One region of the Ensifer sp. B1-9 genome, then DNA from elsewhere that is predicted to be linked to it. Evidence: predicted binding sites of a transcription regulator. Region 1 holds the regulator's gene; each other region holds the start of a gene.
The links. The regulator LexA, encoded in region 1, represses DNA repair genes until DNA is damaged. The targets are predictions, from matches to a motif close to TGTTCNNNNTGTGTTCNG.
Positions count from the first base shown of each region.

Region 2: a site for LexA is predicted at 1,790-1,807, ahead of ACQ5BM_RS11210 (YifB family Mg chelatase-like AAA ATPase). Genes of this name have one in related genera too.
Region 3: a site for LexA is predicted at 1,970-1,987, ahead of ACQ5BM_RS19355 (helicase-related protein). Genes of this name have one in related genera too.
Region 4: a site for LexA is predicted at 1,835-1,852, ahead of radA (DNA repair protein RadA). Genes of this name have one in related genera too.

Region 1 covers NZ_JBCHVG010000028.1:54,306-57,534, forward strand. Annotated here, with positions in the region: gene ACQ5BM_RS33145 (hypothetical protein) at 305-637, shown strand; gene lexA (transcriptional repressor LexA) at 731-1,456, opposite strand; gene ACQ5BM_RS33155 (hypothetical protein) at 1,802-2,098, opposite strand; tRNA gene ACQ5BM_RS33160 (tRNA-Ser) at 2,402-2,491, opposite strand; gene ACQ5BM_RS33165 (septal ring lytic transglycosylase RlpA family protein) at 2,805-3,229, shown strand, end outside.
Region 2 covers NZ_JBCHVG010000005.1:249,737-252,965, forward strand. Annotated here, with positions in the region: gene ACQ5BM_RS11195 (YraN family protein) at 1-208, shown strand, start outside; gene ACQ5BM_RS11200 (hypothetical protein) at 230-523, shown strand; gene gshB (glutathione synthase) at 669-1,616, shown strand; gene ACQ5BM_RS11210 (YifB family Mg chelatase-like AAA ATPase) at 1,900-3,229, shown strand, end outside.
Region 3 covers NZ_JBCHVG010000010.1:64,796-68,024, reverse strand. Annotated here, with positions in the region: gene ACQ5BM_RS19355 (helicase-related protein) at 1-1,804, opposite strand, end outside; gene ACQ5BM_RS19350 (beta-ketoacyl-ACP reductase) at 2,469-3,194, opposite strand; gene ACQ5BM_RS19345 (hypothetical protein) at 3,212-3,229, opposite strand, start outside.
Region 4 covers NZ_JBCHVG010000002.1:289,667-292,895, forward strand. Annotated here, with positions in the region: gene radA (DNA repair protein RadA) at 330-1,733, opposite strand; gene alr (alanine racemase) at 1,891-3,030, opposite strand; gene ACQ5BM_RS04635 (AraC family ligand binding domain-containing protein) at 3,181-3,229, shown strand, end outside.

The DNA.
Region 1 (3,229 bases):
TGCGCCGAAATACCGCTGTGATTTCAATGGCTGGATAAAGTCTGCAAATCCTTGTACCCCGGTTCAATTCCGGGCGAGGCCTCCAAAAACTCTCACCTCATTCTCGTGTGAAGAGACGTTCTGCCTCAGGGCAGAGCGATTGCATGATTGTTGCTTTGCCTCCACACGCCCGCGCAAGCCACGTTTTCTAGGTCTCGTTCGGATCTTATCGCTTCGGTGAAATCGGTAGAGGGGGAACGATGACTCCGCTGGCATCAGCCGCATCGGTAGCGTCCGTCATCATCAAACGGAGGCAATGGCATATATGAAAGCGAAACTTGTCCTGATGGGACTCACCCTCTTTGCTGCGACCGCTATCGAGGCGCGGGCAGAGGACCTGGTTTTCAAACTGAAAAACAACACGAGCGGGGTGCTGACGAACTTTTACACGTCGCCCGTAGGCGTCAACGAGTGGGAGGACGATGTTTTCGGCCGGCAGGTGCTGAACCCCGGAGAAGACATGGAGATCACCATCGCCGACGGCCGGGATGTCTGCAAGTACGACATGCGCTTCGAGTTCGAAGAAGGCTCTGGCCTCGATACGACCGAAGATACCCAGGACCTCTGCGAACTCGGCGAATACACGATCCACGAATAAGTGGCGTGACGTCAGATCGTTGCAAACAGACAGAGGGCCTCGCCGCTGCTTACAGCGGCGAGGCCTTGTCAAACATCAGATTTTGTCCGGAGGTCAGTGGTAGCGGCGGATCAGTCCGACGAGCTTGCCCTGGATCTTCACCCGATCGGGCCCGAAAATCCGTGTCTCGTAGGCGGGATTTGCGGCTTCGAGCGCAATCGATGCGCCCTTGCGCCGGAAGCGCTTCAGCGTCGCTTCCTCATCGTCGACGAGCGCCACGATAATATCGCCGGGATTGGCCGTGTTGCTATTGCGGATGATCACCGTGTCCCCGTCGAAGATGCCGGCTTCGATCATCGAGTCACCCTTGACTTCGAGGGCGTAGTGCTCACCGTTGCCGATCATGTCGAGCGGAACGGTGATGTCATGCGTGTTGTTCTGGATGGCCGAGATCGGCACACCGGCAGCGATGCGGCCCATCACCGGCACGGAAACCGAACTATTTTCGGCCATTGGCGCCGGCTTCGGCAGCGCGGCTGGAGGAGGTGCAGCCGGTTTGCCGAGGCTGCCCTCGATCACGCTCGGCGAGAAACCGCGGCGCGGCTGCTGCTGGCTGGATGCGTAGGCTTCCGGAAGCTTGATGACCTCGAGCGCACGGGCCCGGTTCGGCAGACGGCGAATGAACCCGCGTTCTTCGAGCGCCGTGATCAAGCGGTGAATGCCGGATTTCGACGCCAGGTCGAGCGCATCCTTCATTTCATCGAATGACGGCGGTACACCCGACTCCTTCATGCGTTCGTGAATGAACAGAAGCAATTCCTGTTGCTTGCGGGTCAGCATGGCACGTCGCTCCAGAGGCGTGAAACAAATCAAGAACAGACACTATCTGTTCCATATGTGTTCTGCAAGTGCCTAAAATTCCGTGAATTCAGGCAATTGGCGCGTCTGCGCCTGTCGATCGGTCACTTTTACGGGAGCAAAGCGGGTTTGGGCGATGGATACGTGCGAAATGGGGCCTGCGGCGTGGCGCATCGCGAGGCCGTGGGTTTGATTCGAACGATTCGTGAGCGTTGTCGTGGAGCAGGCCAGGGGATCCCGCGTTCAAGGAACCGCTGCAGCGGAAAGGTGCCCCGGAAACAAGGGTGCTAGAGCGACCTTGGTGCGTTCATCGGAACGCACGGCGCTTTAGGCCGGCTGCGTGGTCGAGCAGGCGTCTTCGAATTCCTTCACCGTCTCGGGGGTGTTGTCTTCGGGAAGCACGGCGTCCGCCGCATCGGTCGCGACAGGAGTGTCGCCGTCATAGACGAACGACTGGATGTAGAACGCAATCGCGCCCTTCCACACTTTGCGTCCGTCGATCTGATGGCAGGGAACGGCGGATTCGAAATCGGTCTGCAGTTCGTCAACCGTGGCGGCGCTGAGCTTGACGTCAGGCATATTGGGCGATGCGACTATCGAAGCGAGGAGCAGGGCGGCAAGCACGGTGATCGTCCACTTTGATGCAAGGGTGGGACTACGGGTCGGTTAACGATGTGAACCGCGCTTTCGTTCCGGAGTCCAGCAAGCCTGGCAATCACGCTGACGTGTTCAACAGCTCTTTGAGTGTAAGCTGTGACTGTTTTACGTCATGCGCCCGATACAGAAAGGCGGAGAACGGGAGTTGTCGTGTCGGGATCGGTGTGGGCGTGGCTGATATCGAGGATCGGCACGTCTTTGCAGCAGCGGCGCTCACTGTAGTGAGTGCTGCGACAACGGTGCCGGCGTCAGCGTATTTTCAAGTGGGAATGGCGGACAGGGTGGGATTCGAACCCACGGTACGGTTTCCCGTACGCTGGTTTTCAAGACCAGAGCCTTAAACCACTCGGCCACCTGTCCTTGCCTGAAGTTGGCGCTAACGGCCTACCGGGCACGGCGTTATTGCGCGAAGCCCTGTCGCTTTGCAAGATTTAACATGCATCGCCGAAAGATTTTCTCGGTGGCCGTGCCTGAGGGCGCAGGCCTGCTGCGCCGGTAACCATCTGTAAACCATAACGCATGAAATCCGGCGCTGATCTGTGGATGAGTTCGCATTTTTGCCTTGTTGCTGTCATGGTTGATCGACTGTTCCGTTTCGGGACGCCGAGATTTCCGCTGGGGGCATGAGCGGAAGGTTTCGAGTACGGCTTATTCGATCGATGTTGTGGGACAGATGACATCCAGTAAAAATGCAGCATATCTCGTCAAGGGACTGCGCCTTGCGGCGGTCCCCATGCTGTGCGTAACGCTTGCGGCCTGCGGATCCACGTCGAGCATCAAGAAGTCCAAGTCGCGCAGCAAGGAATACTTCGCCGAATCCGTTTATGGTGTGAAGGCGAGCCCGCGCGTTGCCAACGGAAACAATATTCCGAAGGGCGGCGGACGTTACCAGGTCGGCAAGGCCTATCAGGTCAAGGGCAAATGGTATCAGCCGAAGGAAGACTTCGGCTACAACAAGACCGGTGTCGCTTCCTGGTACGGCTCGGCATTTCACGGCCGGCTGACTGCCAACGGCGAGGTCTACGACAAGGCGCATCTGTCGGCCGCCCATCCGACGTTCCCTCTGCCGAGCTATGCGCGCGTCACCAACATGGAAAA
Region 2 (3,229 bases), on a different contig from region 1:
CGACCTCATTGCCTGCGTCGAGGTCAAGGCGCGCCGCTCGGCCGAAGCCGGTGTCTTCGCGGTGACGGCCACGGCGCAAAGGCGCATTCGCGCGGCGAGCGATCTCTGGCTGGCCAAACAACCGGATTACAACAGGCTTTCAGTGCGTTACGACATCGTCACGGTGACGCCGTGGGGCTGGCCGCGGCATCTGCCGGATGCCTTCTGAACCGAGGCGGGATCAGGGAAAATGATCGCGGTGCTCCGCCAGAACTCCGTCTTGGAGCATATTCCCGAATTTGTAATCGTTCCGACACAAAAGGGTAACCAGCCTGTCATTGACGGTCACTGGTCCACAGCCATCCGAAATCCGGTGGAGAGGAAGCCTGATCACCCGCTGGCCGGAGCTGCGATGAAGCTCGACTGGTTCCTTTCGCGGGGGCTGAAGATCGGCGAAAGCAGGATCATTCCCTCGCTCGATCAGTCCGGTCGGCCGCTCTCGGATCACGATCTCATCACCTCCCTCGTCGAAGGCTTCGAATAGCTCCGCCTCGCCTTGCCTAAGGCCCGCCCACATTCTACATGTTGCGGACTTTTCCAGAGTAGAATGGCGCGCGATTTCCGCGGCCACTCCGCTCTGGCGGTTTGAAATCGATCGCGGGTTTCCGTGATGCAATGGGGACGGGAAGATGGCGAAAATCGTCAATGTCGGGGTCCAGATGGACCATGTGTCAGGCATCAACATTGCAGGTGATTCCACCTTTGCGATGAGCCTCGAGGCACAGTCGCGCGGCTATCGCCTCTTCCACTACACGCCCGAGAAACTGTCGCTGCGCGACGGTAAGGTCTATGCAAGCGTTCAGCAGATGACACTGCGCGACGTCAAGGGCGACCACTTCACACTTGGCGAGGCCGAACGCGTCGATCTTTCGACCATGGACGTCATCCTGCTCCGTCAGGACCCGCCCTTCGACATGGCCTACATCACTTCGACCCACCTTCTGGAGCGCCTGCATCCGAAGACGCTGGTCGTCAACGATCCGGCCTGGGTGCGCAACTCGCCGGAGAAGATCTTCGTCACCGAATTCGCCGACCTGATGCCGAAGACGCTGATCACCCGCGACCCCGCCGAGATCGCAAGCTTCCGCCAGGAGATGGGCGATATCATCCTGAAGCCGCTCTACGGCAATGGCGGTGCTGGCGTTTTCCACTCGACCCGTGACGACCGCAACCTGTCGTCGCTGCTCGAAATGTTCGGCCAGATGTTCCGCGAGCCCTTCATTGCCCAGGAATACCTGCCGGCGGTGCGCAAGGGCGACAAGCGCATCCTGCTCGTCGATGGCGAGCCGGTCGGCGCCATCAATCGCGTTCCGGCCGAGCACGACGCCCGCTCCAACATGCATGCCGGCGGCCGCCCCGAGCCGACCGAACTGACGGCCCGCGAAAAGGAAATCTGCGCCCGTATCGCGCCTGCGCTCAAAGCCCGCGGCTTCCTCTTCGTCGGCATCGACGTCATCGGCGACTATATGACCGAGATCAACGTGACCTCGCCGACCGGCATCCGCGAAGTGAAGAAATTCGGCGGTGCAGACATAGCGAGCCTGCTCTGGGACGCGATCGAGCGCAAGCGCGCCTGATCCGGCGCTCTTCCTACTGCGTGTCTCCTTGAATCGACCTCGATCTTTGCGCGTCTGCTAAGACGCGCGGCGCTGTAGAGTACTTCCGGCCAATAGCGATTGCCGCGGCTCTGCCCGCGGCCGCTCGCTCGTGCGTCCTTGTCGACTACAGTGAGCGGCCTCCTGTCGTCAGATGTTCTGTAATTGTTCTTGTTTTTGTGCGTGAACCGTGCAAGGCTCCGTCTTGCAACCCAAGGCGGTTGCGGCGCCCATGAATATGGGCTGCCCGGGCGAGGGGATAATCATGGTCGCGCGTGTCAGCACGGTCGCATTTCAGGGTATCGAGGGTCTGCCGGTCGACGTTCAGGTGATGGTAGCGCCGGGCAAGGTCGGCATGCAGATCGTCGGCCTGCCGGACAAGGCGGTCGCCGAAAGCCGTGAGCGGGTGCAGGCGGCGCTTCATGCTTCCGGTCTGGCGTTGCCGGCCAAGCGCGTCACCGTCAATCTCGCACCTGCCGATCTGCCCAAGGAAGGCAGCCACTTCGATCTGGCGATCGCACTAGGCTTGATGGCGGCGCTCGGCGCCATTCCCGGCGATGCTCTGGCACCCTATGTCGTGATCGGTGAGCTCAATCTCGATGGCACCATCGCCGCGGTCGCCGGCGCGCTGCCGGCAGCGATCGGCGCCAATGCGCTCGGCAAGGGGCTGATCTGCCCAGCCGAAAGCGGGGCGGAGGCCGCCTGGGCCGGGGCCGACATCGATATTCTCGCGCCTCGCAGCCTGATCGCGATCGCCAACCATTTCCGCGGCACGCAGGTGCTTTCGCGGCCTCAAGCGGCGATCCGCTCCGGGGCCGCCGACCTGCCCGATCTCGCCGACATCAAGGGCCAGGAGAGCGCCAAGCGGGCGCTCGAGGTGGCGGCCGCCGGCAACCACAATCTGCTGATGGTCGGCCCACCCGGATCGGGCAAGTCGATGCTCGCGGCACGCCTGCCCTCGATCCTGCCGCCACTCAATCCGGCGGAGCTTCTCGAAGTGTCGATGATCCATTCGATCGCCGGGCAATTGCCGGGCGGCAAACTTTCGGACCGGCGGCCGTTCCGCACGCCGCATCACTCCGCCACCATGGCCGCCATGGTTGGCGGCGGCTTGCGTGCCAGACCCGGCGAGGCGTCGCTCGCCCACCATGGCGTGCTGTTCCTCGACGAGTTTCCGGAGTTCTCGCCGCAGGTGCTGGATGCGCTCCGCCAGCCGCTCGAAACGGCCGAATGCATCATCGCCCGCGCCAATCATCGCGTCAGCTATCCCGCCGCGATCCAGCTCGTCGCCGCCATGAACCCCTGCCGCTGCGGCATGGCCGGTGAGCCCGGCCGCACCTGCGCCCGTGGCCCCCGCTGCATGGCCGACTACCAGGCGCGCATCTCCGGTCCGCTGATGGATCGCATCGATATCCGCATCGACGTTCCGGCCGTCAGCGCCGCCGATCTCCTGAAGCCGGCGGCCGCCGAAAGCAGCGAGGTCGTGGCCCGCCGGGTTGCCCGCGCCCGGGCCTTGCAGATCGACCGCTTCGCCGGCCTTGGCCATGCGGAACTGACGAGCAATGCCCGCTCATCGACGTCGATGATCGAGAAAA
Region 3 (3,229 bases), on a different contig from region 1:
GAACATGCTCGCGGGCATTCGCCTGTAGCTGATCGTCGGCAAGCAGGATGACGCGCGGCCGCATGACGTGGTCGCTCGCTGCCAGACGGGCGACGGGATCGCCGAGCCAACGCACGAGACCATCCGACGAAATCGCCAGGTCATTGTTGCCCGAAGCATGCAGACGTGCGGCCCGCGCCTCGAACTCGAGAGCCAGCGCCTTCTGGGCAGCGCCCTGCACGGCCTTGGCGTCCGGGCCATCGCCGCCGGTCGCCAGCGTAAACCGGAAACCGGTTAGTTGTCCTACGTGATGACCTTCGACGAAGACGTCACCATTCACACTGATTTCAGCTTCCAGCATAGCATTCTCTCTCAGGCGCTTCATGAGCACAGATGTCCTGCGATCAACAAAGCGTTTCGTCAACCGTTCATGTAGTGCGTCGGATAATCGATCTTCGATTTCCCGCGTCTTTTCTTGCCAGTGTGTCGGATCGGCCAGCCATCCCGGCCGGTTCGACACATAGGTCCAGGTTCTGATCTGCGCGATTCGCGCCGAAAGTGTGTCGATCTCACCATCAGTATGACCGGCCCGCCGGACCTGCTCGGCCATGAAATCCTCGTTCACCGTACCCCGGCGAACGAGATCCGCGTAGATCGTCGAGATCAGATCGGCGTGCTGGACGGGCGTGATGCGCCGATAGTCCGGCAGCGCGCAGGCTTCCCATAGTTTTTCCACCCGCTCGGCATTGGTCGTGATGTCGACGACCTCCGGGTAGCGGGCCAAATGCTCGAACGCCTGCTGATCTACCGCAGGTAGCGCCCGGGCAAGGCCGGGAACCGTCGGCGCGGCGTCGAGACTCTTCTTCAAGGCGGTGAGCGAGGAGTAGTCGAATGCCTTCGAGCGCCACTGCAGCACCTTCACCGGATCGAACTCATGTGACTCGATGCGATGGACCAGCTCATTATCGAAAGGATCGACGCGGCCCGTCACCCCGAACGTGCCATCGCGCAGGTGGCGGCCGGCACGCCCGGCGATCTGCGCGAGTTCGGCCGGGTTCAAGTTGCGGAACTGGTAGCCGTCGAACTTGCGGTCCTGCGCGAAGGCGACATGGTCGACGTCGAGGTTGAGACCCATGCCGATTGCGTCGGTCGCGACCAGATATTCGACGTCGCCCTCCTGATAGAGCGCCACCTGTGCATTGCGCGTGCGCGGCGAAAGCGCGCCGAGAACGACGGCGGCACCACCGCGCTGCCGGCGGATCAGCTCCGCGATCGCATAGACCTCGTCGGCCGAGAAGGCGACGATCGCCGAGCGATGCGGCAGGCGCGTGATCTTCTTCGAGCCGGCATAGAGAAGCTGCGACATGCGCGGCCGCTCGACGACGGTGATGCCGGGCAGGAGCTGTTCGAGGATCGGCCGCATCGTTCCCGCTCCGAGCAGCAGCGTCTCGCCGCGGCCGCGCAGATGCAGGATCCTGTCGGTAAAGATGTGCCCGCGCTCGAGGTCGCCGGCGAGCTGCACCTCGTCGATCGCGACGAAGGACGCGGTCGTCTCGCGCGGCATCGCTTCGACGGTGCAGACCGAATAGCGGGCGCGATGCGGCGAGATCTTCTCTTCGCCGGTGATCAGCGCGACATTGTGATGGCCGACCCTTTCGACCAGACGCGTATAGACCTCGCGCGCCAGGAGGCGCAGCGGCAGGCCTATGACGCCGCTGTCATGCGCGATCATGCGTTCGATCGCGTAGTGCGTCTTGCCGGTATTGGTTGGCCCGAGCACCGCGGTTACGCCGCGGCCGCTCAGGATCATGGGGTGAACGGACACGTCATCGATCCCGGGCATTCAGAAATTACGGCAGCGTCTTTCCACGCTGGCGGCAAACACATGCCCACGCACCGAGCCAAACGCAAGGGGCGCCGACAACTAAAACCATCGTTCGGCGTCTCCCAGCCCCTTGCACCACCTGTTGTGGTTGGCGGCATCGAGGACAGGAACAGCCATGGAACGAATCGGCGACGAATCGAAGACTCATTGCGATTCACTGTATGTTCACGGCTACATATAGATTTCAACACCGAACGTTGCACCACATGCTGAATCTGGCACGGATTCCGCGCATCAGGGCCGCCGACTCGCCTCGAGCCTGGCTGTCCCATTGCCAGACAGATCAAAGGATTCCGAATCCAAGACTCTGGAAAGCCTGGAAAATTTTTCACGAAATTCGTCGAAGATTCACCGAACAGAGAGAATGAGAATCGCACCGCACACCTTCGATCAAGACGCGAACCTCCGATGGCGACTCGTGATCCGCGCATCATTCCGCTTTTGTTCTCCACAAGATATAGTGTCTGCGCCGCTCGCCGCCAACAGAATCACGGGCACAGCTTCGGGATTCAAATCCCGAGAGAGCAGGTAATCCTGCCCCCAGCCTCGCATGAAAACGGCGCCCCGAAGGGCGCCGCGCGAAAGCGCTGATAAGTCCAGACGCTCAGACGAAGAACTGTCCGCCATTCGCGGAAATCGTCGAGCCGGTGATGAAGCCGGCATCGTCGGAAGCCAGGAACACGACGCAGCGGGCAATTTCTTCCGGCTCGCCGAGGCGGCCGACCGGGATCTGCGGAATGATCCGCTCGTTGAGCACCTTCTCCGGCACCGCCCGCACCATTTCCGTGCCGATATAGCCCGGGCAGATGGCGTTGACGGTGATCCCCTTGGCCGCCCCTTCCTGAGCGAGCGCCTTGGTGAAGCCGAGATCGCCGGCCTTGGCGGCCGAATAGTTGGCCTGGCCCATCTGGCCCTTCTGGCCGTTGATCGACGAGATGTTGATGACGCGGCCGAAACCGCGGTCGCGCATGGCGGACCAGAGCGGATGCGTCATGTTGAAGAGACCGGTGAGGTTGGTGCCGATCACCTCGCCCCATTGCTCGGGCGTCATCTTGTGGAACATCGCGTCGCGGGTGATGCCCGCATTGTTGACCAGCACGTCGACCGGGCCGAGATCGGCTTCGACCTTGGCGATGCCTTCGGCGCAGGCCTGATAGCTGGAAACGTCCCACTTGTAGACCGGGATGCCGGTTTCCTGCTTGAAGGCCCCGGCCTTCTCGTCATTGCCGGCATAGTTGGCGGCCACCTTGTAGCCGGCATTCTTGAGTGCGATGGAAATTGCCGCACCGATGCCGCGCGACCCACCCGTGACCAATGCTACCCTGCTCATGCACGCCTCCCACTTGATCAGTTCAGTTTCTCAAA
Region 4 (3,229 bases), on a different contig from region 1:
TGTCCTTACTCCGGACCCGGTTCGTCCGGGTCTCCTCAAGCCTATCCGCCATCGGCCCTGCCTGATGTTACAGCACCGCGCGTCTTATTGGACGCGCAAAGGTCGCTGTACCACTTTGATGTGCTGCATGTTTTTGTCCTTTGATCGGCTACGATCAAAGGAAACATGCAGTAGGGCATTCGCAGCTTTTCGCGGCCCCTACAGCGCCGCGCGTCCTTTCGGGCGCGCAAAGGTCGTTGTAGCACTTAGACCTGCTGCATAATTTTGTCCTTAAATCGATCCCGATTTAAGGAATTATGCAGTAGGGGCGGTCTGCGACATCCGCTGCGTCAGTCTGCCTCCTCCGCCGGCCTCAGCGCGTGTCGCGATCCCGCGATGCGCGCCACCAGATCCGGCAGACCTTCCATTTCGCTCCATCGGCCATTGCCGTTTTTCGGCAACTCGGTGGAAGCGGATGGCAGAACCGCCTGTGAGAACCCGAGTTTCTCGGCTTCTTTAAGGCGTTGTGCGGTATGCGCAACCGGCCGGATGGCACCCGACAAGCTGACTTCGCCGAAATAGACGCAATCTGCTGGAAGGGCAAGCCCGGCAAGCGATGAAACCAGTGCGGAAGCCACAGCTAGATCGGCGGCCGGCTCCGAAATGCGGTAACCGCCGGCGATATTGAGATAGACATCGTGCTGGCCGAGCCGCACGCCGCAATGGGCCTCGAGTACGGCGAGGATCATCGACAGCCGGGCCGAGTCCCAGCCGACGACGGCGCGCCGCGGCGTGCCGAGCGAAGTCGGCGCGACGAGGGCCTGGACTTCGACGAGAACAGGGCGCGTGCCTTCCATGCCGGCAAAGACAGCCGCACCCGGCGATTTCTCGTTGCGCTCGCCGAGAAACAGTTCGGACGGATTGGCGACTTCGCGCAGGCCCTTGTCGGACATCTCGAAGACGCCGATCTCGTCGGTCGGGCCGAAGCGGTTCTTGACGGTGCGCAGGATGCGATAGTGGTGACCGCGGTCGCCTTCGAAATAGAGCACGGCATCGACCATGTGCTCGACGACGCGCGGGCCGGCAATCTGCCCCTCCTTGGTGACATGGCCGACGAGCACGACGGCGGTTCCCGTCTGTTTGGCGAAGCGGATCATCGCCTGCACGCCGGTCCGAACCTGGGTCACCGTGCCGGGTGCCGAATCGACGATGTCGCTCCAGAGCGTCTGGATCGAGTCGATGATGACGAGGTCGGGCCGCTTGCCGTCGGCGAGCGTTGCGAGGATGTCCTCGACATTGGTTTCGGCCGCAAGCAGCACGTCGCTGTCAGCCGCGCCCAGGCGCTGCGCACGCAGGCGCACCTGCGCCACGGCCTCTTCGCCGGAGACATAGATGACGCGGTGCTTGCGGCGCGAGAGTGCTGCGGCCGCCTGCATCAGCACTGTCGATTTGCCGATCCCGGGATCGCCGCCGACGAGCAGCGCCGAGCCCCGCACGAAGCCGCCACCGGTCACCCGGTCCAGTTCCGAAATGCCGGTCTGGATGCGCGGCGCATCCTCGCTATCGCCGGAAAGCGTGGTGAGCGCCACCGGGCGGCCCTTCTTCGGTGCGCGCGACGGACCGCCGCCGATGCCCGCCGTCGGATCCTCCTCAACGATGGTGTTCCACTCGCCGCAGCCTTCGCATTTGCCCGCCCAGCGGGTGTGGACGGTGCCACAGTTCTGGCAGATGAATTGTGTGCGGGCTTTCGCCATCGAGTCGACTTTCGAAATCTGGAGAGCCACCGGCGATCGCGGGGAGCGATACCGTCAGTGACAGGAGAATCAGCTTTGTCGTCACATAATGCCGCGAAACGCGGAACAAAAGGTGAATTTTAGCGAGGGCCGCAAGGAATTTGCGGGAAAACCCGCGTCAGACTGCGCCGACATAGTTCCTGATGTAGCGATGTCCGAGGCTGGTCAGCAGTTCGTAACCGATCGTACCGCCGGCGCGCGCAATGTCGTCAATAGCGATGTTGCGGCCGAAGAGCTCGATGTAATCGCCCGGGCGTGCTGCACCTGCCGGAAGGTCGGTGACGTCGAACAGGCTGAGGTCCATGGTGACGCGACCGACATGCGGCACGCGCTTGCCGTGTAGGAAGCCGAATGCCCCCGACGGAGTTGCCTGCCGCAGAGTCACGCCGCCGCCGGAAACCGAGCGATGGTAGCCGTCGGCGTAGCCGACCGCGACGGTGGCGATGCGGCTGTCCCTGTCGAAGCGGGCGGAAGCGCCGTAGCTGGCGGTACCGCCGGCGGCAACTTCGCGAATCTGGATGATCCTGGCTTCGGCAGTCACGACAGGCGTCATCGGATTGACGGCATCGTTGACCGCCTCGCCGCCATAGACGGCAATGCCCGGCCGGGTGAGCTCGAAATGATAGTCGGCGCCGAGGAAGACCCCGCCGGAGTTGGCAAGGCTGGCATCGACGCCCTCATAGGCGGCTGCCGCTTCGCGGAAGCGCGCGAGCTGGTAGGCGTTCAATGGATGCTGTGGTTCGTCGGCGCAGGCGAGGTGGCTCATGATCAAGACGGGCGAGAAGCTTGCGGGCCGCGCCGGGTCGTTGGCAAGGGTTACTGCGGCCTCGACCGAGAGGCCGAGGCGATTCATGCCGGTATCGACATGCAGGACGCAGGGATGATCACCGCGCTCCGAAAGCGCGGCCATGAACACGGCGAGCTGCTCCTCGGAATTGATGATGGGCACGAGATCGTTGTCGAAGAAGAACTCTTCGTTTCCCGGCCACATGCCGGCGAGAATGTAGATACGGCCCTCCGGAACGAGGGGGCGCAGCTCGGCACCTTCCTCGGCATTGGCAACGAAGAAGTCACGCGCGCCGGCCGCATAGAGGGTAGGGGCGGCATGTTCGATACCGAGCCCGTAGGCGTTCGCCTTCAACACCGCTGCCGCCCGCGCCTTGCCGGAGCGAGCATTCATCGCCCGCCAGTTGTCGGCAAGCGCGCCGAGATCGATGGTGAGGCGGTTGGAGGCGGAAAGAAATTCGGGAGGAAGCATGCCGGACACTCTGCGTGGACGATCCGAAAAGCAATACAGCCAACGGCCCACGGTCGCAAATGCTCGCCTGTCGCACGTGCACCCGGGCTGTGTCGGGAACCGAGCACTTTTGTGCAAGACGGGATCGGCTCGGACCACTATGATTCCCGCATGCAGACGATTTCGCAGCAACAGGCCATCGATGACACGCCGATTGAGG